3 regions of the Arthrobacter sp. 2MCAF15 genome follow, and region 1 is predicted to be linked to each of the others. Evidence: predicted binding sites of a transcription regulator. Region 1 holds the regulator's gene; each other region holds the start of a gene.
The links. Region 1 encodes LexA, which represses DNA repair genes until DNA is damaged. Its sites were predicted from a motif close to TCGAACANNTGTTCGA; they were not measured.
Positions count from the first base shown of each region.

Region 1 (10,074 bases):
ATGTCCGAGACGCCGGTGCCGTCCAGGTTGATCTCGACCAGGACCGAGGACTCACTGGTGGTCCGTTCCATGCGTGCGGTCCGACCCTCGGCGGCGGTGGATCCTGGGTTGCTCATGTAAATGTGTCCTTTGGAAGAAGGCAGGGGTGTTGGGCGGTCTGGCGGGACGCTCGGGCTCCCCACCAAGTCTAGGCCTGCGGCTTTGCGGAGCCTGTCAGGATGCGTTCAAGGGCCTCGAGGAAGGCTGTGGTTTCCGTCTCAGTGCCGGCGGTCACGCGAAGGTGCCCTGGAATGCCGACGTCGCGGATGAGGACACCGGCCTCGAGCAGGCCTTTCCAGACCTCGTGCGGGTTCTCCAGCCCGCCGAAGAACACGTAGTTCGAATCCGAGGCGGCCGGCCGAAGGCCCAGCCGGATCAGCTCCGACACGATCCGGTCGCGCTGGCGCTTGATGTCCTCGACGTCCGCCATGAGTACCACCCGGTGGCGCAGGGCGGCCAGGGCGGTGGCCTGGGTGATGGCGGAGAGGTGGTACGGCAGGCGGACCAGGCGCAGCGCGTCCGCGACCTCCGGGGCCGCGGCCATGTAGCCAAGGCGTGCGCCGGCGAGGGCGAAGGCCTTGCTCATGGTGCGCGAGACGATGAGCCGTTCCCGGCCTGGCAGCAGCGTGAGGGCACTCGGCGTGCCGTCGTGGGCGAACTCGTGGTAGGCCTCGTCGACGATCACAATGGTCTGGCTGGCCTCACCGGCGTCGTAGACGGCCTCGACGACGTCAAGCCCAAGACCGGTACCGGTGGGGTTGTTCGGGGAGCACAGGAAGACGATGTTGGGCTGAAGCTCGCGGACCTGCCGGGCTGCCGACTCCGCGCTGAGCCCATAGTCTGCCGCGCGGGCACCGACGATGTACTCCGTGTCGGTGCCCGATGCCAGCAGCGGATACATCGAATATGTGGGAGGGAACCCGAGGGCCGTCCGGCCGGGGCCACCGAACGCCTGGAGGATCTGCTGAAGGACCTCGTTGGAGCCGTTCGCGGCCCAGATGTTCTCCGCGTCCAGGCCGTGGCCAAGATATTCGGCGAGGGCAACACGCAGTTCAGTGAACTCGCGGTCCGGATAGCGGTTCAGCCCGGCGGCGGCGGCGCTTACGGCCTCGGTAATGGCCTCGCGGACATCCGCGGGGACACCATGGGTGTTCTCGTTGACATTGAGCAGGATGGGGACGTCCAGCTGGGGCGCGCCATAGGGACGCAGGCCGCGCAGATTGTTTCGGAGGGGCAGTCGGTTGAGGCGCTCAAGCTGGTCAGTCACGTGACCAGTTTAAGTGGTAGCGGGACGGGCCCTGAAACTGTGACGCCCGCGACGGCACATGGGGCCAGGTGGATGGAGCTACTTTGACGGCACGAACAGCTGCTGGCCCGGCATCACACGCGCGGCGTCCAGGTTATTCAGCTGCACGATATCGGCAACGACATCGCGGGGGTCGCGCTCCGGGGCGACGGAGCCCGCAATGGCCCAGAGGGACTCCCCGGGCTGCACAGTCACCGAAACGGTGGGCGTCAGCGAGAGCTGGTCCGCGGAATCCGCCGCTTTCGCGGGGGCGTTGAGGAATCCGCTGAACGAGAGGATGAGCGCCGCCAGCAGGATCAGGGGGACGCCAAAGAAAACGAAACGTCCGCGACGGGTGAGCCGCAGCGGCGGCTGCTTCCGGCTTACCGAAGTAACGGCACTCAGGCCCTGCACCGCGGCCGGTGCCGCGGAAGGCCGCCGGCCGGCGCCGATCGGGTACACGTTGCCGTGGCTGCCGTGACCAGTGACGTTGCGACCCGCACGGCGCTGCTGATTCGTGACGCCATGAACAAAAGTGCTGTGAAACGCGCTTGAAGCTGACATGAACTGAGCCCTCCTGGACCTTACGGTGCCGCCCGACGTATTCCGCGTACTCGCCGCCAACCGACCGAAACCTTCGAACATAGAACCGAACATTGCCTCCGGAGCCGGAGCTCTGAAATCGAACACATATTCGAACCTTGCTTGTTCTGTTTTAGCACTTACTAACGAACGATGTCGAGACTCGCTAGAACAAATGTTTGAAAAAGCCTTGCAGCTGGCCTATTTTTGAGGGACAGGACAACCACTTGTGACTCGAACATTTGCGACTCGAACTTTTTACGACTCGAACATCGCCGGTTGATTCGAACATTGGTAGTTGATCAGCAGGGTCTGACATTTTCAGGCCGGAAGTTCCCGGTGACCAGACATGGCGGCCGGGCGGAACGGAAAGGCATTGGCGAACATGGCAGCACAAGCCACCGGCGGCAGGGCCTCCTCGCGGAGCCCACAACCCGCACGGGCCCCCAAAAGCCTCACCGTCCGGCAGAAGAAAATTCTGGAAACCATTCAGCGCTCCGTCACGGACAACGGCTACCCGCCCTCCATGCGCGAGATCGGTGACACCGTCGGCCTAGCTAGCCTGTCCAGCGTGACCCACCAGCTCTCCCAGCTCGAAAAGCTTGGCTACCTGCGGCGCGACCCCAAGCGTCCCCGGGCCATGGAAGTACTCATGCCGCTGACCTTGGATGAGGGGACCACGGCGATTTCGGGGGTCGAGAAGTCCAGCGGCCTGCGGGCCGTCGGCGGCCTCTCGGTCACCGAACTCGCCAGCGCCACCGACACGGCAATGGTGCCGTTCGTCGGACGCATCGCCGCCGGCGGGCCGATCCTCGCGGACCAGGTGGTGGAAGACGTCATGCCGCTGCCCCGGCAGCTCGTGGGCCATGGCGAACTCTTCATGCTCAAGGTCGCCGGCGACTCGATGATCGATGCCGCCATCTGCGACGGCGACTGGGTGGTTGTCCGCCGCCAGGGCGATGCCGTGAATGGCGACATCGTGGCCGCACTGCTGGACGACGAAGCCACGGTCAAGACCTTCCGCCAGCGGGACGGCCACACCTGGCTGCTGCCGCAGAACACCCAGTACGAACCCATCCTGGGCGACCACGCCGTCATCATGGGCAAAGTCGTCTCGGTTCTCCGCTCCCTCTGACGGCTGCGGCCGGGGTCATCCCGGATTACGTACGCCCAAAGAACATGTGCACCCAAAGCAAGGTCCCCGCCGGCAATCCGGACGGGGACCTTTGCGATTCCTGGTCTGCTGGCTGCGCGGCCGCCTACTTGGCGGCCTGTGCCGACTCTTTGGCGAGCCGTTCGAGGGCCGCCATGGCAATGGCGGAATCGGTGGTCGGCCAGAACGGCGGCAGCGCGGCACGCAGGAATCCGCCGTAGCGCTCGGTGGACAGCCGCGAATCCAGTACGGCCACCACGCCTTTGTCCGACGTCGAGCGGATCAGCCGGCCTGCGCCCTGCGCGAGGCGGATCGCGGCGTGTGTGGCGGAGACGGACATGAAGCCGTTGCCGCCGGCTTGGGCGACGGCCCGGGAGCGGGCCGTCATCAGCGGATCGTCCGGCCGCGGGAAGGGAATCCGGTCAATGACCACCAGCCGGCAGGACACGCCAGGGACGTCGACGCCCTGCCAGAGGGACATGGTTCCGAACAGGCACGTGTCCGGTTCGTCGGCGAACTGGCGCACGAGTGCGGTCATGGTCGACTCCCCCTGGCACAGGATGCTCATGCCCAGCCGGGGCCGCATGGCCTCGGCTGCGTCCTCGGCCGCGCGCCGTGAGGAAAACAGGCACAGGGCACCGCCGCCGGACGCGCGGATCAGCTTCTCTAGTTCGTCCAGCGCTTCAGGGGATGTCCCGCGACCGGGTTTGGGCAGGTGCCGGGCGACATAGAGGATGCCCTGCTTCGGATAGTCGAAGGGCGATCCGACGTCGACGCCGGTCCAGCTGGGGGCGCCGTTGCCGACCAGGCCCAGGCCGCCGGCGGCAGGCTCGAAGGCTGCGCCGATGGCGAGGGTGGCCGAGGTCAGGATGACGGTGTGCTCGGCGAACAGGCCCTCACGCAAACGCCCCGCGACGCTCAACGGGGCCACGTTGATCAACGCCGGCGCGCTCTCGTCGGGCTGTGAGAAGCCCTGTGCCGGGTCGAAGCTGCTGTTGCGGGAGAACCACACGACCTCGCGGTTTTCGCGCGCGGCCAGGAGTCGTTCGCAGAGTTCCAGGATCACCATCAGGCGTGAGCGGGCGAGCTGGCGCCCGCCGTCGGCCGTCGTGGAACTGTCCCCCTTCGAGTCGGACAGTGCGGCGCGGCAGGCGTCGCGCAGCTGGTCGATGCAGTCCAGCTGTTCGGAGTTCAGGCCGTTGGGCATCAAGCCGCTGGGGACGCCGTCGATGGCCAGTTCCAGGTGGGCGGCGGCATTGTTCAGGGCGTCCACGGTAATGCCCGTGTGCTTTCGGGCCCCGGATGCTGCGGCGTGCACCATCGCCGCGGAGAGTTGGCCGGAGACCGCGCCCGTGACCCGGTCCTGAAGTTCGTGCGCCTCGTCCACCACCACCACGTCGTACTCGGGCAGCACCGCAAGGCCTTCGAAGGCGCTCACGGCGAGCATGGCGTGGTTGGTGACCACGACGTCGGCGTCGGCAGCGTTCTGCCGTGCCAGTTCGCTGAAGCATTCGGCCGCGAGCGGGCATTTCTGCGCGCCCAGGCACTCCATGGAGGTGACCGAGACCTGACGCCAGGCCCGGTCCGTGACGCCGGGCATGAGCTCGTCGCGGTCCCCCGTGGCCGTCTCCTCGGCCCACTCACGCAAGCGGACGACTTCTTTGCCCAGCTGGGAGGACGGCCCGCCAAGTGCCGCCGCGAAGTGCGGAACGCTGGTGTCCTCGCCGAGGGAAAACAGCTGGCCCTCGGACGGTTCTTCGGACGGGAAGCCGCCCTCGAGCTTGTGCCGGCACACATAGTTGGACCGGCCCTTCACCAGGGCGACCTTCACGGGCCGCTCCAGGGCGGGCGTAATGTTCTTGAGCAGCCTGGGCAGGTCCCGCCCGACAATCTGCGTCTGCAGCGCCAGGGTCGCGGTGGAGACCAGGGTGGGCTTGTTGCTGGTCAGCGAATGGGCGATCAGCGGAATCAGGTACGCCAGCGACTTTCCGGTGCCGGTTCCGGCCTGGACCAGCAGGTGGTCGCCGCTGTCAATTGCGCGCACCACCTGCCGGGCCATTTCGTGCTGGCCATCGCGGCTCTGGCCGCCCATGCCGGACACGGCACGGTCGAGCAGTTTGATGACAAACTCCTCACCGGCCGCGCCCTCGGTCGCATCCCCGTCGGCGTCGTCCGCGCCATCGGTTGCGTCGGCCGAACGTGCCAATCCGGCGTCGTCAGGTTCCGCGCCATCGGTTGCGTCAGCGTCCGCAGCTTCAGCGTCAGCCCTGGTCACCGCGGCCTCAGTCATTGCTGATGAAGGGATCCAGTTCAGCGGCGAGTCCTTCGCGCACCATCACCACGGCCCGCGTACCCGTTTCCTCGTGGTCGAGGCTGAGGATCTCGGCGTCGGTCTCGTGGAGCTTGCTGAGCAGGTCCCCTCGGTTGTACGGGATCAGCAGTTCAAGCTTCACGCTGGGCCGCGGAATGCCGTCGCTGATGGCCTTGAGCAGCTCCGGAATACCTTCACCGGTGCGGGCCGAGACCACCACGTGGCGCGGTTCGCGCTGCTTGAGCCGCTCGACCACGAACGGGTCCGCGGCGTCGGCCTTGTTCAGCACGATGATTTCCGGAACCTTGCGCGCATCGACCTCGCTGAAGACGCTCCGGACGGCCGCGATCTGGCCCTCCGGGTCCGGGTGCGACACGTCCACGACGTGCAGGATCAGGTCCGAGTCGGCCACCTCTTCCAGCGTGGAACGGAACGCCTCCACGAGCTGGGTGGGCAGTGATCGGACGAATCCCACGGTGTCCGCCAGGGTGTAGCCCAGCCCGTCGGCCGTTTCGGCCTTGCGGACGGTGGGGTCCAGGGTGGCGAACAGGGCGTTTTCCACCAGCACCCCGGCGTCGGTCAGTCGGTTCAGCAGCGAGGACTTCCCGGCGTTCGTGTACCCGGCGATCGCTACCGAGGGGACGGCATTACGACGGCGGTTGGCCCGCTTCGTTTCCCGGGCCGGCTTCATGGCGGCGATTTCGCGCCGCAGCTTGGCCATCCGGGTGCGGATCCGGCGGCGGTCCAGTTCGATCTTGGTTTCACCGGGACCACGCGAGCCCATGCCGGCGCCGGCGCCGCCCACCTGGCCACCGGCCTGGCGGGACATCGACTCGCCCCAGCCACGCAGGCGCGGCAGCAGGTATTCGAGCTGGGCCAGCTCCACCTGCGCCTTGCCTTCACGGCTCTTGGCATGCTGCGCGAAGATGTCCAGGATCAGTGCCGTGCGGTCGATGACCTTGACCTTGACGATGTCTTCCAGGCCGCGCCGCTGGGACGGGGCCAATTCGGCGTCGACGACGACGGTGTCGGCGCCGGTGGACATCACGATGGCTTTCAGTTCCTGCGCCTTGCCGGAGCCGAGGAAGGTTCCGGGATCGGGCTTGGCCCGCCGCTGGACGAGCCCGTCGAGGACCTCCGAGCCCGCTGTCTCGGCGAGGGCAGCAAGTTCGCGCAGGGAGTTCTCGGCATCCGCGAGGGTGCCTTCGGTCCAGAGGCCGGCCAGGACGACGCGCTCAAGGCGCAACTGCCGGTATTCGACCTCGGTGACGTCTTCGAGTTCGGTGGACAGACCCGCCTTGCGGCGCAGCGCATGGCGTTCCTCGAGATCCTGCTGGGCGCCGTCGAAGTTCGTGTACACCTCGTCCAGGCGGGAGATGGCCTGCGCCTTGCCGAGTACCGACTTGAGGCCACTGACACCCGGACCGCCCGCGTCGCCGGCGGCTCCGGAGCCGGCGCCACGGCCTGCACCAGGGGCGGGGGTGTCCTTGGAAAGGATCCGGTCGATAACAGCCTGGATCTCCTCAGGACTCATGTCCTGGGCTGCTGAATCGGGTCCGGTGTTGGGGTGGCTGGTCATGGTCTCCTTTAAGGGTTCGGCACTTTCAGAATAGTGCCGATTGTTGCTCTGTGGGGCGGTATTCGCGCTGGGCTGACGGCGAGGGGTCATTCGGGCCTCCTGGAATGCCCGCGGCAACGGTGCCGGAGGGCAGGGCTGGCTCCGTGCGGAGCGGTGGCTGGATGGGGAATGGGGCGTCTATGCGCCTGGCTGTGGGTGCGGCACCCGGGAACGGCCGTGGGGGACACCGTCTCGTGAACACACCGTCTCGTGAGCACACCGGGGTAGTCACCATCCGCGGAGCGGCCTCGGAACGGGCCAAGGTGGTCAGCGGGCCGACGGCGCACAGTGTCGGCGAAACACGGTGGCTGGGAAGGCGGCTGGATTCCAAGTGGTTCGGGCACCCGCGGTGAGAAAGCTCACTCTTGCGTTGGCGCACTCAGCGGAAGGCATTTACCTGCGTCGCTCCGGAGACGGGCCAGGACCCGTGCCGGCTACTTGGAGATCAGGATCATGTTTAAAGCCTAGCAGACGCCCTCGCGCACCTTCGGTTTCCCATTCAGGCGCGGCGCCAACTAATCTGGCCCATTATGGAGTCTGCACACTATTTCAGCGCCCAGCCGGCCGGGCCTTTCACCCGCAAGCCGCTCACCGTGGAGCTTGCCGGTGAAACGCGCCGGCTGCAGACCTCCTCAGGGATCTTCAGCCCGGACGGGATCGACAAGGGGACGGCCGTGCTGCTCGCCGACGTCCCTGCGCCGGCGCCGCAGGGAAACCTGCTGGATATCGGCTGTGGCTGGGGACCTATCGCGCTCACCATGGCCCTGCGTGCACCGCATGCGCATGTCTACGCGGTGGACGTGAACGAACGCTGCGTGACCCTGACCAATGAAAACGCCGGACTGTTGGGGTTGGGCAACGTCAGCGCCAGCACGCCGGACGCCGTCGATCCTGAGCTGCGCTTCGCCACCATCTGGTCCAACCCGCCTATCCGGATCGGCAAGGATGAGCTTCATGCCCTCCTGCGGCTGTGGATTCCCAGGCTGGCGCCGGGAGGATCGGCCTGGCTGGTGGTCCAGAAGAACCTCGGCTCCGACTCGCTGCAGCGCTGGCTGGCGGCCGAGCTGGACTCCAGCTTCAGCGTGACACGGGAGAGCACGTCGAAGTCGTTCCGGATCCTGCGGGTCAGGAAAGCGTCCCACTAGCCACGATCACGGCCGGGCCGCTGAGTTCGACGTGTTCGTGCCCTTCCGGACCCACGAAGAATTTCACCCCGACGACGCCGCCGGGAACGTGGACGTTCCACACGTCCGGTGCGCCCTGGCCTGCCCAGTGCCGGATAGCGACGGCGGCGGCGCAGGCGCCGGTGCCGCAGGACTGGGTCTCCCCCACTCCGCGCTCGTGGACCCGCATGGTGATGGTGCCGGTGCCCTCATGGACCAGTGGTTCGGACGGCACGACGAATTCGACGTTGGTGCCGTGCGGCGGCGTCGGATCCACGCGGGGGGCGGTGAACAGCTGGGTGGCCTCGAGTTCGGCGGTTTCGGCCAGGGCCACCACGGTGTGCGGGTTGCCCATGCTGACCGAAAGGGCTGGCCGTGCGACTTCGAGCCCGTCGGCACTGACCAGCGAGTCCATGGCCCGTGCGGTCGCCTCGCCGGGGAAAATAAACTCCCAGGGGCCCATGTCCACTGCGTAGCCCGCGGCTGTGCGGACGATCGTCTTGGCACCGCCCCGGGTTCCAATGACGAGGGACTCGCCGGCGGGAAGGTCCACCAGGCCCTCGGCGATGAGGAAATGCACGAAGACGCGGACGCCGTTGCCGCACATCTCAGAGAGCGAGCCGTCGCCGTTGCGGTAGTCCATGAACCACTCGGCGTCCGGGTGCGCGGTCAGCAATTCCTGTCCCTCAGCCAGGAACCGGGAAGGGACGGCACGGATCAGGCCGTCCCCGCCGATGCCGCGGTGCCTGTCGCAGAGTGCCGCGACGTGCTCGGCACCAAGCGACAGTGCGCCGTTGGGGTCGGCGATCAGGACAAAATCGTTGCCCGTTCCGTGGCCTTTGGAAAACTTCAGACCGCTCAGGGCTGCGGTGTCGCCGGCAGTACGGTCAGCGGCTACGGCTTGGGATTCGTCCATGCTCCAAGGTTACCGTTCCGCCCTCCCAGCTCCGGTACCGTGACCGGGACGCTACGCGGGAGGCGAAACAGGTGGCGTCCTTCCCGCTGAGTCCACCACGGCGTCGTTCAAACGCCGGCGGCAGAACCAGCGCCCTTCAACACAGTGCCGGTCACCACAGCGCCCTTCAACACAGCACCGGTCACCACAGCACCCATCAACACAGAGCAGCGGCCCGTGCCGCCAGGTCGGCATCCTGCCAGCCCAGCCACGTCACCCGGGGATCGGCGCGGAACCAGGTCAACTGGCGGCGCGCGAACTGCCGGGTGGCGATGATGGTTTCGTCCGCGGCCTGCTCCACGGTGGAGGCACCGTCGAGCACCCGGAGGAACTGGGCATAGCCGAGGGCCCGGGGCGCGGTCCTGCCGCTGCGGAGACCCGCGGCGTCCAGGCGGCGCACTTCTTCCAGCAGCCCCCGGTCCACCATGGCGTGGACGCGGTGCGCGAGCCGTTCCCGGAGCAGTTCCCGGTCCACGTCAAGTCCGATCTGGACGGCGGGCTGAAAATACTCCCGGGCGGGCATGAAGGAGCTGAACGGGCGCCCGGTGAGCTCGAAGACCTCCAGGGCACGGATGACCCGCCTCGCGTCGCCGAGCCGGCCCGCCGACACGGGATCCACCGCTTCCAGCCGCTCCCGCAGCGGTGCGGGTCCCGCGGTCGCCAGCTCCGTCTCGAGCCGGTGGCGGATGTCCGGATCCGTGCCGGGGAATTCCAGGACATCGAGGGCGGCCCGGACGTAGAGCCCCGATCCGCCGGCCAGGATGGCCCGTTTCCCGCGGCCGTGGATGTCCGCGATCAGGGCACGCGCCTGCTGCTGGAAGTCCGAGACGCTCGCTTCCTCAGTGACGTCCAGAATGTCCAGGAGGTGATGCGGCACGCCCCGGCGTTCGGCGTCGGTGATCTTGGCGGTGCCGATGTCCATGCCGCGGTAGAACTGCATGGAATCGGCGTTGATGACTTCCCCGTCG
Region 1 is NZ_JBFRGZ010000008.1:258,079-268,152, reverse strand. Features, by position in the region: gene hisB (imidazoleglycerol-phosphate dehydratase HisB) at 1-116, opposite strand, end outside; gene AB4089_RS11750 (histidinol-phosphate transaminase) at 188-1,306, opposite strand; gene AB4089_RS11745 (LysM peptidoglycan-binding domain-containing protein) at 1,385-1,888, opposite strand; gene lexA (transcriptional repressor LexA) at 2,292-3,041, shown strand; gene AB4089_RS11735 (ATP-dependent DNA helicase) at 3,166-5,349, opposite strand; gene hflX (GTPase HflX) at 5,342-6,949, opposite strand; gene AB4089_RS11725 (class I SAM-dependent methyltransferase) at 7,519-8,133, shown strand; gene dapF (diaminopimelate epimerase) at 8,114-9,067, opposite strand; gene miaA (tRNA (adenosine(37)-N6)-dimethylallyltransferase MiaA) at 9,264-10,074, opposite strand, start outside.

Region 2 (10,074 bases), on a different contig from region 1:
AGAACCTCAGCATCAAGTAAGGAGCAAAAGATGGCAGGGAATCTACTGGAGAAAAACGCCGTGGCGGGCAGACCAGGGCGGGTCCTGGATGGGAAAGCAATGGCAGGGGCCATCAAGAGCGAATTGGCTCACCGCGTTGCTGCGCTGAAGGAAAGCGGCACAAACGTCGGGCTTGGAACGGTCCTGGTTGGCGACGACCCTGCAAGCCGCTCCTATGTCGCAGGAAAACACCGCGACTGTGCGGAAGTAGGAATTAAGTCAATCCGGAGGGATCTTCCAGCGGCCATCTCCCAGACCGAACTGGAGGCCGTTCTGGAAGAACTGAACGACGACCCCAGAACCACCGGCTATATTGTCCAGCTTCCTTTGCCAGCCCACATCGATCAGAACGCCATCCTGGAAAAAATTTCGCCGGAGAAGGACGCCGACGGCCTGCACCCAACAAATCTTGGACGACTTGTCCTCAATGTTGGTGCTGACCTTAGCTCTCCTCTACCTTGCACTCCCAACGCCATCGTGGAGCTGTTGGCCAGGCACGGGATAGCACTTCAGGGGCTGGAGGTTTTGGTCATAGGACGGGGGGTGACGGTCGGTCGTCCGCTGGGCCTACTCCTGACACGCCGGGCTATCAACGCCACTGTTACTTTGGCTCATACAGGATCGCTGGACCTGCCCGGCCTGATAGCCCGCGCGGATGTCGTTGTTGCCGCTGTAGGCGTGCCGGGACTCGTTAAAGCCAGCCAACTGAAGCCTGGAGCGATTGTATTGGACGTTGGCGTTTCGCGCATTGTTGATGAGGACACCGGAAAGGCGGAACTCAGGGGCGATGTTGAAGCCGACGCCGGCACAGTCGCCAGCTGGATATCGCCCAATCCCGGGGGAGTTGGTCCAATGACCCGGGCCATGCTCTTGGCTAATGTCGTGGAAGCCGCTGCGCGGAAGTCCTTGACTTCAACCTGAGCGTCAGCGGCGATATGGTTTCGCCGGATGCGGCACGGCGCCGCAGGCTCGCAACACCTGTACGCGTGCTTCCGTGCCCGCTTTCGGTGAAGGAAAAGGAGCTGCACACGTTGTAGCTCCCTCTAAGCAGGGCGCGCCCCATTTCGTTTGGAAACGGGGCGCCCTCTGCTTACGGGAGGCAATCCAATTCTCCAGCGCCCATGGCACCGGTGATGTTCGGAGTTCTGTTAGAGGAGGTCCGCCAAAGCGTCTTCCGCGGCGGGCTTGCGCTTATGCGCAACGACGAAGGCCAGGAAGGCGACTAAGGTCAGGACTAGCGCGATCCACGGGAGTGCTCCGAAGACACCCTCACCTGCGCTTGTTAGCGCGTAGTAGAGCACGTAGGCGCAGGCGCCCCCGCCGACAATAAAGGTCGCAACCAGTACTGGATTCGGGCGCCCTTCCCGAACCACTAAAACCACAGCAGCCACGGATGCCAGTACGTACGGCAGCAGGTAGCAGTAGGAAAACAGTGTGTAGAGATACACAGATGACTCCAACGGCGGGGCAGACGAAACCAGCTGCAGGGTGATGGGAATTCCCGCAGCGATGAATGTCATAAAGAACACCGCAGCCGAGGGAGAGTGATGACGCTTGTGGATGCGCGAAAGCTTGTTTGGCAGGAGCCCTGCGGACGCCGCGGTCGCCACGATACGTGAGCCATAGTTGAACGTCGCGATAAGGCCAGCGAATGTCGCTGCCGCGAGGAGGAGGTCCAGCGGTGCCGCCAGATACCCCACCCCGCCGATGTGCGCCAGAACCGCAGCGGGTGATTCACCGGCCGCCAGCTGGTCCAGGCCGGCTCCCAGTGACGGAATCTGAAACCAAAGGGTCAGTATGTATGCCGAACCGGTGACACCCAGAAGCCACAAGACCAATCGGGGCACATTGCGTTTAGGATTCCTGGTTTCGCCCGCCATGGCACTCAATCCCTCAAAGCCCACGAAGTAGGCAAGCGCGATCAGGGTTCCCTGCAGGATGGCATCCCACGACATTGCCTCGCTGCCGAAATCGAATTGAGGCGCCAGGGAGTAGCCTTCAGTCGCTCCTGCCGCCGCCACCGTAACCCAGATGACGAAAGGGATGCCGATGAAGGACAGAACTGCAGATACTTTCACTGAAGCGTCCAGCCCCCGGTAGGCGATGGCCCCCGCGATGACAGCTATGACAATGGCCGAAAGCGCTTGACCCATCGGCGTCGCGGCCCAGTCCATACCCATTTGAACCAGGAAACTGGAACTGAAGATGACAACGCCCGTCACAACAGCTGCCACAGCGATCAGAATGCCCACGACATATCCCGCGCCAACGAGTGCTCGGGCGTAGGGGCCCAGCACTGAGGCCACATAAGACATCAGCCCGCCGGTGGCTACAAGGCGCCGCGAGAACGTCGTCACCATGGCACCGATGGCACAGGCACCCAGAAAGGCGATGAGCATCGACACCCAGGAAGCATCGCCGGCATAGACGATCATGTAGCCTCCGGCCAGAGCGATCCCGGGGCCGATCTGTTGGGCGGAAAGCCCAAGGATGGTTACGGAAAGAAGTGATGCCTGACCGTGCCTGAGGGTTGTTTCATCAGTTTGCGGCGGACTGATCGCGTTGTGTTGCTGTGTCATGAGAGTCTCCATGGACTTGACGGAAGGATGGGCTGGCACGAGTGCGGCCAGCGGAACACCATAGGCCTGGCACCCATGGCTCAGGCCAGGGCCAGTGTGGGAACGTCCTGCTTGAGCGTTGCTTCTTCAGTGTGGCGGCCGGCGGTCTCGCGCAGGTCCGGCCAGTCGTCGTACATGCGGCCAAGGATGTAGGGCGCGTAGTCGTGGCCGTCGTCGTTCAGATTGACGACGTCGACGATCTCCCACGTCATCCTTCCGCCCGTCATTCCTCCCCCTGTAAATTCGCCAAGGGGGACACTGCCGATGCCGGGGTCCCAGGGGGAGCCCTTGAGGACGATGTGCGGGTTGTGGAGTTCCCGGTAGCGGTTCACTGTCGAGCCGAGCTTGAAGACGACCAGTTCGCGGTCTTTGAGCGTGAACCCGTTAGCGCCGAAGTGGCCACGGAGTTCAAAGTAGAACTCCTCCTGGAAGGGCTGGGCTCCCTGTTCCGGTCCCATTTCGGCTTGGAACTCCATGATCCGGTGGTTCTTGCGTTCGACGAACGCGAACAGGGTGTCGCCGTCGTCGAACGAATCGATCGTTCCCAGCTTCTTCGGCATGCCCCAGAGCTCGCGTCCGGTCTCGAGGTTGACTTCCTCGGTCTCCAAAACGCTGAGGTAGTAGATTCCTTCGGCGTCACCGAACTTGGCGTTGATGTGGATCATGGCGCAGCGGTCCCGGCCTGTTCTGTTCGTGCGGCCGTTCGCGACCTCCATGAAAGACATGAAGGATACGGTCACTTCAGGTGTATCCGTGGGTTCCAAACAAGGCGGCAGCACCGAACGTGCGAATTCCTCGGAAGTGGAGAAGGTGAGGTACGAGTACGTGTTGCGGGTCGCGAGGCCCTCGTAGTAGCCGAAGTATCGCTGGATCTGTTCTTGTGTCCAAACGTAAGTCATTTGCGAATTCCTGTTCGTGAGTGTCTGCTTGCGGCCACTGGTGCCTTGTCGTTGGCTTCTGGTGGCGGAGCCGCGCGTGTTGCCCGGGCTGCTGTTCAGAGGTAGCCCCCCGTGTCCCGTTCGGCTATGGAGCCCGAGGCCCCGGCGGAAGCGTTTGAGCCAGCTTAGATCCCACCGCCGCGTCTGAATATCGTCGGTTCGCACAGAGTTGTGATCCAGCACTCATCCATATGTACAATGGTTCATATCGCTGCAGGACAGGATTGACTATGACAACGATTCGCGAACTAGTGCACTTCCCTGATGCCGGAGCTCGGCTGATCGCGGGCGGCCGCGGTGAAACGCGGTTCATCGACGCAGCCAACGTCTGCGCCGAGACCGACCCTTGGCGGTGGCTCTCCAGTGGTGAACTGCTGATGGTGACCCGTGATGCGCTCCCGGCAGACTCACGAGGGCAACAATTTCTAATTCAGCAGTTGGATCGCCACGGCATAGTAGGCCTCGCAGCCTCGGATCCGCGCGGGAATTCGCCATTCAGCGAGGTGATGTGCAGAACTGCCGAACACCTCGGGTTTCCGCTGCTTCAAGTCAACTGGGAGACACCTTTTTCGACTTTGGCGGCCTTTGTCTCGAAAGACGCCGCAGAGCAGGCCCAGGCCGGCTTAAACAAAGTTGCCGACGTCTACGAGGCCTACAGCAAGAGTCTTAGTCGAACGGCGCGGCCGTTTTTGAGTGACGAAATTTCCTCCATGCTGGGCATACGGGTAGAGGTGGTGGAGGCCGAGACCGGATGCTCACTCTTTACGCGATCGACGGTGGACTCAGGCGTCCTGAACGAGCGGCGACGGCTTCTCAATATCGGTAGTACCGGCTCCGCTGACCGCCGGGCAGCCATTGCCGGCCGCGATTACTATGTACTGCCGATCAAGGGACGACACCATGTGTGGCTAATGACACCGGCTGATCAGGAAGTCGTCGACCGCCGCAGTTTGCTCCACCTCTGTACGTTGTTCGCCGTGGAGGTCGAGCGCTACTACGTGGAGCACAATGGAGATAGCTCAGCCCTCACGGAGACAATGGTCAGATACTTTGGAGGGTTAATCGACGTCGAGCAGGCCCTGAATTCGCTTGCCCGAAGAGGATTGGGGCAACCTCCCTGGCGGGTCATCGATGTGGGAGCAGAAGCCTCATCAGACTTTCTGCTCTGTCTCAAACAGGCCGGTATTCCGCATATCCCCTTGACATACGCGGGAGGAGTGTCGGTTCTTGTCGATGCGGTCAGGTTCGACGAAGACCGCGGGGCAGCGGGTGCGGGCCAAGAGCTACCGCAAAGCGACAAGTTCTGGTCGATTGAATCCTTCACTGATGCCGCCCGCTCTGCCGCATGGGCCCGCCACCTTGCTTCAGAGCAGTACCAGAGGCCTAACCTGATAGGCCGCGCACTGGCCCCTGCCACCCTGACCGGAGCAAGAGAGCTTGTCGAAACGGTACTCGGCGCGCTCGTGGAATATGATGCGTCGCATCGCAGCGACCTGGTCCGGTCACTTGAATACTTTCTGGCCTGCAACCGTTCCTGGGAGTCTGCCAGCACCGGCCTTCATGTGCACCGTCAGACGCTGAGATATAGGCTCGGCCGGGTCACCGAGCTAACCGGCCGCCGGCTGGACAATATGGACGATCTAGTCGAACTGCATGTCGCTCTGAAAATTCAACGCATTCTGGAAGCCATGCCCGTCCCGATGTTTGGAGTCAACGGTGCACGTCGGGATGACGAGGCGCGGCAGGGAAGGCCGCGAACTCCCGGCGGCTCCATGCACTCCGGTTTGGAAGCAACCGTGGCCGGTCCGAAGCAGACTCTATTCGCAAGTCCGGCGGTCCAGTCATGAGAACAGAGACGACGGTGCATAGTTCACCAGAGCCTACGGAACCTGCTGCCCCGAGTATCCCCGAGGCAAGCAAGCCGTCCGGAGGAGGACGCCGCCCGCGACGCTACGACCCGGACCGTCGAATGCGGCTGACCCGGGCGGCCGCCGACGTGCTGAAACGCGACGGCTTCTTAGCGCTCAATCACCGTGCGGTAGCAGCTCATGCCGATGTACCGGTCGGCTCTATCGCCTATCACTTTGAGGATCTCGACGGCCTTCTAGCCGCCGCATTGGAGTGGATCAGCGATGGTGAGCTTGAGGTCCTTGATCAATGGCACCGGTCATGGGACCTGACCCGCGATCTTGAAGACGCGCTGGTTGACCTGGCGCTCATCTACACGAACACTCGCCGCGACATGAGCATTTTGGAGTATGAAGTGCACGTGCTTGCCTACCGCAGGCCAGCCCTGCGGTCCCTCAACCAGCGGTGGGAAGTGGCGTTCAGTGAACTGCTCAGACCTCACCTTTCAGTCGATGACACTAAACTCGTCATCGCGATGCTCGACGGCATCATGTTATACGGATTAGGGCTTGACGACCCGCTTGGCGAGGATTGGGCACGGTTCTGCTTACGGAAGGTTTTACCGACACCCGTTTAAGTACAGCTGGTTTGGCCGGAAGTCTGTGCGGGGGCCACCTACAGGGAAGTCAGTGATGAAGCCCCCGTTGCTCACCACATCAAACTTGGTCGGAGAAGCACTCCATTTGAAGGACAGCGACCGGAGCGGCTGATCGCTGTCCTTACTGGTCATTGCTTGTACAAGGTGAGTGGGTCAGTGATGAGGTGGAGGGATCGGTAGCCCATGGGATCATTCCGGAGCCAGACCATGGTTCCGTCATCGGTGAGCGTGTCGACCACCGCCCGGCTAATTACCCCGGTGTCCGTGCGGACATGGACAACGTCTCCGGGGGTCAGGTCAATCCAGTCCCACACGGCGTTGGCCGAAGTGAAGTCGTCAGGCACAGGGTTTGAGACGGTATGTCCTTTTCCCGGTTGTTGTAACTGGCCTTTCATGCTTTTCTAACTCCCTCCGGTGTTGGGGCCTATCCAGACCGTCTTCATGTTCGTGAACTCTCGGATTCCCTGAGGACCCAGCTCGCGTCCGTATCCGGATTTTTTGATGCCGCCAAAGGGCAGGCGCGGGTCAGACGCGACCATACCGTTGACGAATACCGCTCCGGCATCGATCCGGTGCAACAGGTCCCAGGCGGTAGCAAGATCCTGGGTCCACAGCGCGGCTGCGAGGCCGAATTCCGTTTGATTTGCCAGCGCGATGGCTTCATCGGTGGATGCCACGCGAGTAATTGCTGCGACGGGTCCAAACGTTTCCTCGTCAAAGGCCGCCTGGCCCGGTTTGACGCGGTCGATGATGGTGGGGCGATAGTAGAATCCGGGTCCCTCAACAGCCTCGCCTCCGAGCAGGAGGCGTCCGCCTGCATCCAGGGTGCGCTGGACCTGGTCGTGAAGTGAGGCCCGAAGGTTCTCACGGGCCATCGGCCCGACCTCTGTTGCAGGATCTGAAGGATCTCCTATGACAAGTTCCCGGGTTTGAATCACGAACTCGGCAACAAACTCGTCAGCGATTTTTTCATCGACGATGAAACGCTTGGCATTAACGCAAGCTTGGCCTGCATTGGTAAATCGGGCTTTGACAGCAACCCTGGCTGCTTCCTTGATATCCGCGTCAGCCAATACGATGAATGGATCTGACCCGCCTAGCTCCAGCACCTGCTTCTTCAGGGCAGCCCCGGCTTGCGCAGCCACTATGCTGCCGACCTGTGTGGAGCCGGTTAATGTGACTGCCGCTATCCGGTCATCTGCGATTATGCTGGCTACCCGTTCAGGCTCGACGAGGATGGTAGCGCATAGGCCGGGGGCCAGGCCCGCCTTATCGAGAACGTCCTGGACGGCCAGCGCCGAGCGCGGGACATTGTTTGCGTGCTTGAGAATGGCTCCGTTACCGGCAGCGAGTGCCGGAAGCGCGAACCGGAAGAACTGCCAGAACGGATAGTTCCAGGGCATGATCGCTAGCACCACACCCAATGGTTCGAAAACGACTCCGCTGTCCTGAGCCCCGCTCTCGATGCTTTCGAAGCTCAGGAACCGGGGGGCGTTCTCGGCGTAGTAGTCCGCTGTTAGGGCGCACTTTTCGATTTCAGCACGGGCCTCGGCTATGGGTTTGCCCATCTCTAGGGTGATGAGATGGGCGTATTCCCCGCTGTTTTCACGGAGGATCTTGGCGGTGTTTCGCAGTATTTGCACCCGGTCTTCAACAGGCACAAGCCTCCACGCTTTTTGGGCCTCGGCTGCTGTGGTCAGGATGGAATCAACCTGGCGGTTCGAGTGTGCATCGAAGGACTGAAGGTGTTCGCCCGTGGCCGGGTTGATCGTGGCGATCATGATGTTTTCCTTTAGGAATGTGGGTGGTGGCCGGGATGTGGTTGGTCAGAAACTTAGGGGTCTCTGTACCCAGCTGCAGCCTCGCTGGAAAGGTGGGCAAGACTCCGGCAGATCATTTGGACGCGTGCTGCCTCGACTGAAATCAGCTACGTCCGGGGGGGAGGGAACCCGGCCTGGCGGCAACCGGGTTCCCTCTAATGTGTGCTGCGCTGGATTGGCGGTCAGGCCCCGGCAGGTGCGAAGTGGTGGATGGGCTGCTCTTCGACGGCTTCGGCCGACTGGTTGTCTGCACCCTTCCAGGCTTCATCGTCCTGGTACGGGAACCACCAGAAGTCATGGCTGGTGGCGGCCGGGTCGATCATGACAAGTTTGGTGTGGCGGAACGTGTCCAGGCCCTCGGCACCCAGCTGGCGTCCGATGCCGGACATTTTGCGTCCGCCGAAGGGTCCTGCGTCGTTGTCGAGGATCGGGGCGTTGATCCAGACCATGCCGGCGACAATTTCGTTCGTTGCCCGGGTGATCTCCTCCACGTCCTTGGAGTACAGGGTGGAGCCGAGGCCAAAGGGGGAGTCGTTGGTGATCTTCAGGGCTTCTTCGAAGCTTGATACCTTGTATACAGGGGCAACGGGGCCGAAGACCTCGGTGGTGAAGATGTCCATGTCCGGGCGCAGGCCTTCGAGGATGGTCGGTTCGAAGAAGAAGCCGTTTTCCAGCTTTCCGCCGAGGTTCAGCCGCTTTCCGCCAAGGGTGATTGTCGCGCCTTGTTCCACCGCGCGGGCGAGGATGGCCTCAACACGGTCAAGCTCACGGGCGGTTTCCAGAGGGCCAAGGTCAACCTTGTCGAGGCCGTGTCCTATGCGCAGTTTCTTTACGTTGGCGATGAAGGCCTCCATGAACTCGTCATAGACGTCTTCGTGGACAAGGAACTTTTCTGCCGAGGTGCATACCTGACCTGCATTGAAGAAGGAGGCAAAGGTGGCCGCCCGTGCGGCCACATCGATGGGTGCCGAGGGCATGACTAGGAAGACGTCACTCCCAGAGGCTTCAATGAGGTGCGGCTTGAAGTGCTCGGCGCAGGCGCGGGAGACAGCCTGGCCGGTGGAGATGCTGCCGGTGAATGCGATCATGTGTGTGTTCTTGTGGGAGACAAGCTGCTTGGCGACATCTGGTCCGCCGGTCACACACTGCACCAGGCCGGCCGGAAGAGCGTCGAAGGCCCGCATGAACGAAAGGGTTGTCAGAGACGCGGTCTCCGAGGGCTTGATGATGAGGGAGTTACCGGCGGCCAGCGCTGCCGCCGCAGACCACATGAGCAGCAGAATCGGGAAGTTCGCGGGCAGAATGCTCACGACAGTGCCCATAGGTTCCTTGAGCGTGTAATGGGTTTGCCCGGGGACGGTCGAGCCAAGCATGGAACCGATTGAATGCCTGCCCAGCTCGGCATAGTAGTCAACGGCCGAGACGGACCAGCCCATCTCATCTGCGCTTTCCTTATAGGGCTTGCCGGTTTCAAGCGTCAGCAATTCAGCGATTTCCGGGCTGATTTTCTTCATCTCTGCTGCGACCTCGTGAAGGATTTCAGCCCGTTCGAGGGCGGTCTTCGCATACCAGAGCTTCTGCGCGGAGTTGGCATTGGCAATGACTGTCTCGATGTCGTCATGGGGGACTTCGGCCATGCTTCCCAACACGGTGTTGTTGGAGGGATCGATAACGTCACGCCCGTGCGGCGCTGCCAAGTATTCACCGTTGCTGAAGAAGCTGTTGCTTACGCGGGCGAATTCGATGTCGGAGTTCATGACTTGGTTCCTTTTCGGATTTGTTTCTGTGGATAGGGGCCGGGGTGCCGGCTGGATTGAACGGCCTTTGGTTGCCGGAGCATCCGCAGGTTGGCGGCCTCAGTACTGGCTGACGATGGAGTAGGACTTGACCAAAGGCGCGGTTATTCGCCATCGGCCTGCCCATCCTTCTGGCAGTGCTACGACAGTCCCGGCGCGCAGGTCGATGGTTTCGCCGTCATCGTGGATGAGTTGGCCTGCGCCCTCGACGATGTGGATAAATTCCCTGTAGCCGGTCAGCCTGGTCGTGAACTCACCTGGTTCGACCTTCCAGAGCCCGGCTTCTGTGCGGGAATCGCGGTAAAGGACAAAGGTGCTTGCGGAAGGACTCCCGGAAATCACACGTTCTGGGCTGAT
Region 2 is NZ_JBFRGZ010000013.1:21,507-31,580, reverse strand. Features, by position in the region: gene AB4089_RS15170 (bifunctional methylenetetrahydrofolate dehydrogenase/methenyltetrahydrofolate cyclohydrolase) at 31-960, shown strand; gene AB4089_RS15165 (APC family permease) at 1,188-2,618, opposite strand; gene AB4089_RS15160 (acetoacetate decarboxylase family protein) at 2,699-3,556, opposite strand; gene AB4089_RS15155 (helix-turn-helix domain-containing protein) at 3,826-5,442, shown strand; gene AB4089_RS15150 (TetR/AcrR family transcriptional regulator) at 5,565-6,080, shown strand; gene AB4089_RS15145 (hypothetical protein) at 6,230-6,445, opposite strand; gene AB4089_RS15140 (NAD-dependent succinate-semialdehyde dehydrogenase) at 6,503-7,882, opposite strand; gene AB4089_RS15135 (aldehyde dehydrogenase family protein) at 8,104-9,678, opposite strand; gene AB4089_RS15130 (cupin domain-containing protein) at 9,778-10,074, opposite strand, start outside.
Region 2: the regulator LexA is predicted to act here: its motif matches at 3,559-3,574, upstream of AB4089_RS15160 (acetoacetate decarboxylase family protein).

Region 3 (10,074 bases), on a different contig from region 1:
CAGGAGGAACCGACATGGATCTTGATCTGCTGCTGCAGGACCTTGGCGGCGGCCGCCGCGCCCTCGGCCGTGACGGCGTCGCGGCGCTCAATCTTGACGGTCATCTGGTCCATCCGGTGCCCCTCGGGCCGGGTGAGTTCCAGCTGGAAGTGCGGGCTGAGCTCGGGGATGCGCAGGGCGATCTCCTCGATCTGCGACGGAAAGAGGTTCACGCCGCGCAGGATGATCATGTCGTCGCTGCGGCCGGTGATGCGGCCCATGCGGCGGTGCGCCGGGCGCGCGGTGCCCGGCAGCAGCCGGGTGAGGTCCTTGGTACGGTACCGGATGATCGGCAGCGCTTCCTTGGTGAGCGAGGTGAAGACCAGCTCGCCCGGTTCGCCGTCGCCCAGCACCACCGAGGGGTCGAAAGCGTCGATGATCTCGGGCCGGAAGTGGTCCTCCCAGATGTGGCTGCCGTCCTGCGTTTCCACCGCTTCGCCGGCGACGCCCGGGCCCATGACCTCGGAGAGGCCGTAGATGTCGCAGGCCTTGATGTTCATGGTCACTTCGAGCTCGTGGCGCATTTCCTCGGTCCACGGCTCGGCGCCCAGGACCGCGTACTTCAGCGACGTGGAGGCCGGGTCGATGCCCTGCTTGATCATTGCGTCGGCGATGGTGAGCAGGTATGTGGGGGTGGCCAGGATGGCGTCGGGCTTGAAGTCCTGGATGAGCGTGATCTGGCGTTCGGTTTGGCCGCCGGAGATCGGGATGACGGTGCAGCCGAGGGCCTCGGCGCCGGCGTGGGCGCCCATGCCGCCGGTGAACAGGCCGTAGCCGTAGGCGTTGTGGACCTTCATGCCCGGCCGGACGCCGGAGGCGCGCAGCGAGCGGGCCACGAGCTTGGCCCAGTCGGCGAGGTCCTTCTTGGTGTAGCCCACCACGGTGGCGCGGCCGGTGGTGCCGGAGCTGGCGTGGATCCGGGCGACCTCGTTCTGCGGCACGGCGAACATGCCGAAGGGGTACTCGAGCCGGAGATCTTCCTTGGTGGTGAAGGGGAACTTGGCGAGGTCGGAGAGTTCACGCAGGTCGGTCGGGTGGACGCCGGCCTCGTCGAACTTGCGCTTGTACAGGGGGACGCGGTCATAGGCGTAGGCCACCGTGTGCTGCAGGCGGCTGAGCTGGAGCGCCTCGAGTTCGTCGCGGGAAATGGTTTCCTCGCGGTCCAGGACAGCGTCAGTGGTGGCGGCGGCAGTTTCTTGGGTCATCTGTGGTTCCCTGTTTCTATTTCTTGGAGATGGTGCGGCTGCGGCCGCGGAACTCGGCGATGAGTTCGCCCGGGGCGATATCGGTGGGGAGCTGGCCCGGAAGGGTGGCTGCGGGGGCCGCGCCGGCCGGTACCGACAGCGGTGCCGCGGGCGTGCCCGCGGGGTCGGCGGCGTAGATCTGGATGTCGTACAGCCCGCTGCGTCCGGTGCTGGCGCGGCGGTTCGCGACGGCGGTCAGCACTTGTCCGCGGAAGGCGGGCTTCAGGAAGTTGATGTCGACGCCGGCAGCAACTGTGATGTTGGAATCCTCGCCCGGGAGCGGATTGGCCGGGTTGCAGGAGAGTGCGAAGGCAGTGTCGCCGAAGGCGAAGATCATTCCGCCGTGGGCCATGCCGAAGCCGTTGAGCATTTCCTGCCGGAGTGTCATGCGGATCGTGGAATGCCCGTCGTCCAGCGCCAGGACTTCGATGCCCATCCATTCCGAGGCGTAGTCGTCTTTCAGGATGGGGTGGGTGCCCCCGGAAACCGTCAGTTCAGCCATGCGTCGTTGCCTCCAGCTTTATTTACCGAATGTTCATTAGGTAATCCCATTTTGGACCAAGCTGTCAAGGGCCGCTAGGCGTCGGCGCTCCCGCTGCGACCGAGATTGAACGAACAAGCGTACGTCTTGACTAGCTGATGCGAAGGACACATACTGAATTCGGGCCCCGGCTGCAACGACGAAACCGGCGGCAACTCAAAAACCTTGGAAGGGATTTGCCATGACTGAAGTGGCCTTTGACATCAACCGCAACGTGGACTTGTTCCGCGTGAATCGAGCGGACGAACTGGCCGCGGCGCCGGGGCAGACGCTGAATGCCCGCCGCATCTCCGGCGTCAGTAAGGAAAGCAGTCCGGTTGAGCGACTCTGGTTCGGCAAGGTCTTCACCGGTCCTGGGGAGATCTCGGATGCCCACCACCATGGGGAAGCCAACACGGGAGGGTATGTGCTGAAGGGCCGTGGCTTCATCCGCTACGGCGAGGGCTACAGCCAGATCGTCTACCTGGAAGAGGGTGACTTCGTCTTCGTGCCGCCGTTTATGCCGCACATCGAGGGTAACGCCAGCAAGACCGAGGAACTGGTCTGGATGACCACCCGTACGCCGGACAACATCGTCGTCAACCTGCGCGAACAGAACGTCGTGGACCTCGAAATCGACTACCGTTCCTGATTTCCCCCAAGCAAAAGGGTGGCTACCAAAGGGTAGTCGCCCTTTTTGTTGTCGTTGGTCCAAATATAGGGGCGGCTACCGAACAGGTAGCCGCCCCTTGTCGTTGATAGGTGCCGGTCAGAAGGACCGGGGAAGTCCCAAGTGCTTCTCGCCGATGTAGTTGCGCGTCATCTCGTCAGTAAGCGGCGCGAACGTGTACAGCCGGGCATCGCGGAAGTAACGCTGCATGGGCAGGCCCCGGAAGAACCCCCAGCCGGCCATGACCCGCATGCCAACGTCGGTGGTGGTGGTTGCTGCGTCGGACGCCGCGAGCTTGGCCATGGCGGACCAGGTCTCATTGGTTCCCTCGCTGCCGTCGGACGCTTCTGCTGCCTGGCGCAGGAGGAGCCTGGCGGATTCAATTTTCACGCTGGCATCCACCAGATTGTGCTGGAGCCCCTGGAAGGAGCCCACGGGGCGGCCAAAAGCGTGCCGCTGACGTGCCCATCCGATGGCGGTTTCCATGGCTCCGCGGGCGATCCCCAAAGCCACCGCGGCTCCATTGAGCCGCTCGCCGTTGAGCGTATCCAGAACCTGGCGGAATCCCCTGTCCAGTTCACCCAGGACGTTCGCTGCCGGGACCCGCACGTCGTCGAGGTAGACGTCGCACTGCGCAAGGCCGCGGATGCCCATGGTGTCGATGACTTCGGTCCTGATCCCGGGCGTGGAGCGGGGGAGCAAGAACATGGTGATGCCGTCAATGGCGGAGCGGGTGGTTTCGCTGGTCCGGGCCAGAAGGATCAGGTAGTCCGCGTCCATCGCACCGCCGATCCACTTCTTCTGTCCGGAGATGGAGTAGCTACCGTCGTCCAGGCGTGTGGCGTTGGTCTTCATGGCCCGGGCAACGTCAGTTCCGCCGTCGGGCTCGCTCAGTCCGAAGGACATCTTGGCTTTGCCGGCGTGCAGGGGAGCCAGGAACTCTTCCTGCTGCTGGCGGTTGCCATAGGTGTGAAGGAGCTGGACGCCCATGTACTGGACCACCATGCTCACGGCCACCGACGTGGGGCCGGCGCCGAGTTCCTCAAGAACCACCGCCTGCGCCTGGTGTTTGGGTCCATGGCCGTGGAGCTCGCCGTCGAGCTTGATCAAACCGGCGGCGCCAATCTCGCGGTAGAGCTCGACGTCGTATTCTTCGGCTTCGTCGAACTTGTTGAGCCGCTCCGGCGTGACGTGCTCGGCGAGCATGGCGCGCACACGTGTCCGCAGCGCTGCGAATTCGTCGGGCTCGGAGATTTCGGCCGGCGGTGCCGGGCGGAAATTGTCCTGGATTGTCATGGCCTACTTCCTTTTAATGATGAAGCTGCTGCTGAATGTCATGACGGTGGAACCGTCCTGTTTCAGTACCGAGTAATCAATTTTCCAGATGCCCTGGTCCGGCTTTTTGGTCTCGCGCGCCATGGCTACCGTGGCGTCAACATGGATGGTGTCCCCGATGAACACCGGGGCGAGGGCACGGACTTCATCCAGGCCCAGCCATGCGACCACGTTGCTGAAATAGCCTGTTTGGGTCATCAGGCCCAGGCCCAGGGACATGGTCAGCGGCCCGTGGGCGATGCGCTGTCCGAACGGCGTCGTTGCCGCATAGGTTTCATCCAGGTGCAGGGAGACGACGTCGCCCGTGAGGCCTGCCCACTGGACCAGGTGTGCATCCGTGATGGTCATACCTGCCGTGCGGACCACGTCGCCTGCCACCAGATCTTCCCAGTAGTGGTCAGGGCGGCCTTTGGGTTGCGGCAGCGTGGTGCCGGCCAGTTGGGGATCAATGCTGTGCATGTCTCTCTCCTGTTCGGGTGAATGAGGTCGGAGCCTAGGGGAATCGTAAGTCACCTGGAATAAGACTAGACTAGCGAACGCTTGTTCGTATACTAATTAGGGAACAACAACTCGAATTCCTGGAGGCTCAACATGAGTGAAGCTACGATCGTCGCCCCCGCGCCGGTGCCGGACATCGGAGTCCCCGCAGCAACCGTGCACGAACAACTGACCGAGAAGCTCGCTTCGGCCCGCCTCGGTGGTTCAGAGAAGAACCGCAAGAAGATCGCAGAATCAGGAAAGCTCCTCGTTCGGGAACGCCTGGCAATCCTGTTCGACGACGAAAACTACATCGAGGACGGGCTCCTCGCCCGCTATGAGGAAGGCCTGCCCGGTGACGCCGTCGTCATCGCGTTCGGCCGCGTTGACGGGCGCGAAGTGTGCGTCATCGCCAACGATTACTCCGTCAAGGCCGGCACCTGGGGCAACCGCACGTTCGAAAAGATCACCCAGGCGCAGAAGAACGCTGATGCCGCCGGCATCCCCATCGTTTACCTCTTCGACTCCGCCGGTGCACGCATCGACGAACAGTTCGAGAGCTTCGCCGGCCGCCACGCCTGGGGCAACATCTTCTACAACCAGGTCCAGATTTCCGGTCGTGTTCCCCAGGTTTGTGCCCTTTTCGGCCCGTCGCCTGCGGGTTCGGCCTACGTTCCGGCGCTCTGCGACATGACCATCATGGTCCGCGGGCACGCAACCGCCTACCTGGGATCACCCCGCCTGGCGGAAATGGTCACCGGCGAGAAGGTGACGCTGGAGGAAATGGGCGGCGCCGAGATGCACTGCACGGTCTCCGGCCTGGGCGATGTCCTGGTGGAAAGCGACGAGGAAGCCCTCAACGCAATCCGCGTCTGGCTGTCCTTCCTGCCCGCAAACTGGGAAACCCCCGCGCCGCTGGCCCCCGCAATCGAGCCGCGCCCCGGACGCACCCTGCAGGAAATCGTTCCGCTGCGCGAGGCCGAGGTCTTCGACATGGAGGAATTCGTGGAATCCCTCGTGGACGAAGGATCCTGGTTCCCGTACAAGGAACTGTTCGCTCCCGAGATGCTTACCGGCTTCGCCCGCATCAACGGCCGCCCGGTGGGGCTGGTGGGCAACCAGCCCAGGCACATGGGCGGCTCCATCTTCCCCGACTCCTCGGACAAGGCTGCCCGCTTCATCTGGATCTGCAACGCCTACAACATCCCCATCGTCTTCCTCGTTGACATCGCGGGATACATGATTGGATCTGCCGTGGAGCGCCAGGGCATCATCCGGCACGGAGCCAAGATGATCTTCGCCGTCTCTGAATGCCGGGTTCCGAGGATCACTGTCCTGGTCCGCAAGGCCTACGGCGGCGGCTACCTGGCTATGTCCGGTGCCCCCATGAACCCGGACGCTGTCATCGCACTGCCCACGGCCCGTCCCGCACTGATGGGGCCGGACGCCGCAGTCAACGGCATCTACTACAACCAGATCCACGAGATTGAGGATCCGGCCGAGCGCAAGGCGTTCATCCTGGCCAAGCAAGCCGAGTATGCAGAAGGCATCGACGTCTTCAAGATCGCCAACGCGAACGCTGTAGAAGCTGTGGTCCCCGCCAACGAGCTGCGCGCCGATCTGACCAGGCGGCTGGGCCTGTACTCCAAGCGCAAGATGGTCCCCGTGGAGCGGCGCCAGGCCGTCACCCCGGCCTAAGGCGCGCACCCATGATCAAGGTGGTCGCCGTCATCAAAGCCAAGCCGGAACTGACCCGGGAGGAGTTCCTGCACTTCTGGAACGTTGAGCACCCGGCCTACGTGCGCAAGCTCCCGGGCATCATCCGGTACCGGCAGAACCCCGCAATCGAGCACCGGAAGGCCTGGCCGTACAGCGGCATGGCAGAACTGTGGTTCCGCTCGGTGGCCGACGTCAAGGCCGCGTACGGAGGCTCCGAAGGTAAGGAGCTGTTCGACCATGAGCACCATTTCCTGGAGAGCGTCGAATGGTTCCTTGCCGAAGAAGTCGACGTGCCGCTAGCGGCCGCGGGGGACTGACCGGTGCCCAAACGCATCACCTACCTGGAGAAGCGGGACGGCCTGGCCAGCGACGGCTTTCGCACGCACTGGTCCACCACGCACGCGGAGATTGCCCGTGAGCTGCCCGGCGTGACGGACTACCGGCAGAACCATGTGCTGGAATCCGCGCCGGGACTCGGGGCTGGCCTGTACCGCGTGGACGGCATCGTGGAGCTGTGGTTCGCCGCCGACGACGTCGTGCACGCCGCCTTCGACTCCACGGTGGCGGACCGCCTGATGGTCGATGAGCAGCAATTCCTCAGTGGCCTCACGGGGGGACCGGTGACCGCCGGCGCGCCCCACGCCCCGTGGCCGTTCAAGCTTTGGGTGCTGGCACGCTGGCGCGACGGAATTGACAACGACGTTGAGGCGGTTGACCGCTGGGCGGGGCAGCTGTCTACAACATTCGACGGCGCCCTCGGCCAGGGCGTGAACGTGCTCGTTCCTGGGGCGGATCTGTTGGTCCGCGCGGCCCTGCGCCGCGAGGAACACATTCCTGAGGTTGCCATCTCCTTCGGCTTCGCCGACGAGGCGGCCGCACGTGCCGCCGCCAGCATGCTGCCGGCCCACGTGGACAGGGTCCAGTGTGTCCTGACCGGGCTGCATGCCCGCGTCGCCGAGGAACTCGTCATCATCTGATGGGCGCCGACAGCTGGCAATGCCGCCCGGCCAAAATTCCCGGACTCTACGGAGCCCGGGGATCTTTTTGGTCTGCGTGAATCCAGCCCTAAACCACCGGGGTCAGCCCCGGCACCCCCGCGTGGACGCCGGAGGTTGCCAGATACCGGATGTGGGCGGCCGTCTCGCTCAGGGCCAGCCTGAACTGCAGCGCGCCAAGCGACTCCCAGCCCCGGGACCATGTGAGCTGCCGGGCCACCTCGTGCACCGTGGGCGCGCCCTTGGCCAGGACGTCCAGGACTTCCCGTGAACGCGCCGCAATGTGCTCTTCGAGGACCCTTGCGCGGTGGCCCACGCCACGGAACCGGTATTCGTGTGCAGGGCAGACCTCGTAGTGGTCGTTGCCCGCGATCCGCTGCAGCGACTCAATGTTGTGCCGCAGCGGATCGGTGTCGCCGCGGATCTCCAGGGACACGTTGGGGGAGATGCGGGGGAGGACATGGTCGCCGGACAACACCAGTTCGCCATCGTCATCCCACAGGCAGATGTGCCCCGGGGTGTGGCCCGGTGTTTCCATGATGCGCCAGTTACGTCCGGCCGCGGCCAGGGTGTCAGCGTCGCCCAGCCGCCGGTCGGGGTCGGCGAGGCGGCGCATATCGTGGAGGCCCTGAGGGCTCATGGCGGCTTCGGCCACCCGCCCCTCGGGCACGCCCCAGGTCCGCATGCGCTCGCGGTCCCGTTCCGATTCCGCGTGGGCGTCATCGAACGCGGAGATGTGCCGGCGTTCCTGCTGCCCCAAAGCGATCCACGCGCCGGAGCCCCGCGCAAGGCGCGCCGCCATCCCGAGGTGGTCGGTGGGGAAGTGGGTGGCCACGATCCCGCTGATCTCACGCGGCCCCACGTCCAGAAGGCCCAGGGCAGCCATCAACTGGCCATGTCCCTCGTCGCTGTCAAAGCCGGGATCCACCACCACGCATTCATCGCCGTCGAGCAGCACGTAGCAGAGCGTGTAGCGCATCGGATTTCCGGGAAAGGCAACCGGAACGCTGTGGACGCCGGGCGCCACCACCTCGACCGGCGGGAGGACGCGGCGTTGCCAGGCCTCCTTCTGGGCGGTCCCGGTGATGGTGATGCCGTTGGTCTGCATCGTCTTACTCTGCATGGTTATTGAAAAGCGAAAAGAGCCTGGTGGCGCCGCCGTCGATCAGGAGGTCCGCGCCGTTGATGTTGCGGGCATCGTCCGTCAGCAGGTACGCGATCATGGCGCCGATTTCGGCGGGGTCAACGATGGTCTGGGTGGGGACGCGGCGGCGTACCTGGTCACGGACCTCCTGGATGACCATGGGGGTGTCCACTACGCCGGGGCAGACCGAGTTGATAGTGATTCCGGTACCCCAGAAGTCCTCAAGGAGGGAGCGCGTGAGGTTGGCCAGTCCGGCTTTTGAGGCGGCGTAGCTCGGGTACGGGTAGCCCGTGACGCCGGCGATCGAAGCGATGTTGACGATCCGCCCCCAGCCGGCCTCGATCATTCCGGGGGAAAACGCCTTGATCAGGTTGAACGGACCCACCAGGTTCACATCCAGGGCGCGCCGGAAGGTCTCCGCGGTGCTGTCCGCGAGGTACTTCCGGTCGAGGATGCCGGCCGCGTTGACCAGCGCCTGCACGGGGCCTACTTTGGCGGTCACCTCGGCCAGCAGCGTGCCGACGGCGGCCTCGTCCGCCACGTCGGCGGCAAACGCTACGGCCTTCCCGCCGGAGTCGCGGATGGCCCGGGCGGCCGCCTCGCTGCTCCCGGCGTCGAGGTCCACGCAGACGATGGTGTGGCCGGAGCCGGAGAGGCGGGCATTGATGCCGCGGCACATGCCGCCGCCCGCCCCGGTCACCAGGACATTGAGGGAAGTGCTGCTCATGATGCTGTGTCTCCTTCAGGAGTTCGAGTCGGAGCGCCCGGCGTTGGGAACAGCGGGTCAGGTAATGCTTCTTGCCAGCGGGGATAGTCGGTGTAGCCCTCGGGTCCGCCACCGTAGATGCCCGTGGGGCGCAGGGGCTCCAGAGGTGCCTGTGCCCGGAATCGGTGCGGGAGGTCGGGGTTGGAAATGAACAGCCTGCCGAAGCCCACCAGGTCCGCGATTCCGTCGGCAAGGAGCTGTTCGGCGGAAACCTGGTCATGTCCGCCCGTGACGATGACGACGCCGTCGAACAATCCTGCCAGTTCGGCGGTGGGGATGGAGGCGGCCGGCCGGTCCACGGTGGTGGACCCCGCGATCTCGGGTTCCACCAGGTGGAGGTAGGCGATTCCCAAGTCACTGACAAGGCGCACCACCGAGGAATACAGGGTGCGTTTGTCCGAGTCGTTGGCGTCCATCCAAACCGAGGACGGCGAGAGGCGGACGCCGATGCGTTCCATGGGAAGGTGGCGGGCCACCTCGGTGACTACCTCGCGCAAGAACCGCATGCGGCTTTCGAGGGAGCCGCCGTAGTGGTCGGTCCGGCGGTTGGACCCGTCGTTGAGGAATTGATCGATCAGGTAGCCGTTGGCGGCGTGCAGCTCCACGCCGTCGAATCCGGCCCGGACCGCGTTCCGGGCCGCCGCTCCGTAAGCCTGGACAATCCCGGCGATCTCCTTCGTTGTCAATTCGCGGGGCGTCTCGTAAGGGATCCTGCCGGCCGCACTGCGGTACGGGTAACCGGTGATGGCAACGGGTGAAGGCGCCTTGGGAGGCAGGCCGTCCGGCTGGACGCTGGAATGGGACTGCCTTCCCACGTGCCACAGCTGGGCGTAGACCACGGCGCCCTCCCGCTTTGCGGCCTCCACTACCGGCCGCCAGGCGGTCACCTGATCCGGGGAGTAGAGCCCGGGAACCCGGGGGTAGGCCGAGGCCTGGGGCGTGATGACGGCACCCTCGCTGATCACCAGGCCTGCACCGGCACGTTGCCCGTAGTACTCCTCCATGAGTGGCGTAGGCACGCCGTCATCGTCGGCGCGGCTGCGGGTCAGCGGTGGCAGCACAATACGGTTTCGAAGCGGTTGGCCTCCGAGGGAGAAGCTGTCAAACAGGGTGCTCTGGCGTTCCAAGGATGTCTCCTACTGGCTTACGAGCGTTCGTACGTCTA
Region 3 is NZ_JBFRGZ010000010.1:89,911-99,984, forward strand. Features, by position in the region: gene paaK (phenylacetate--CoA ligase PaaK) at 1-1,244, opposite strand, end outside; gene AB4089_RS13170 (hotdog fold thioesterase) at 1,261-1,785, opposite strand; gene AB4089_RS13175 (cupin domain-containing protein) at 2,006-2,455, shown strand; gene AB4089_RS13180 (acyl-CoA dehydrogenase family protein) at 2,573-3,769, opposite strand; gene AB4089_RS13185 (MaoC/PaaZ C-terminal domain-containing protein) at 3,773-4,267, opposite strand; gene AB4089_RS13190 (acyl-CoA carboxylase subunit beta) at 4,400-5,983, shown strand; gene AB4089_RS13195 (EthD family reductase) at 5,995-6,321, shown strand; gene AB4089_RS13200 (EthD family reductase) at 6,325-6,981, shown strand; gene AB4089_RS13205 (MBL fold metallo-hydrolase) at 7,070-8,107, opposite strand; gene AB4089_RS13210 (SDR family NAD(P)-dependent oxidoreductase) at 8,112-8,870, opposite strand; gene AB4089_RS13215 (alkene reductase) at 8,867-10,036, opposite strand.
Region 3: the regulator LexA is predicted to act here: its motif matches at 1,895-1,910, upstream of AB4089_RS13170 (hotdog fold thioesterase).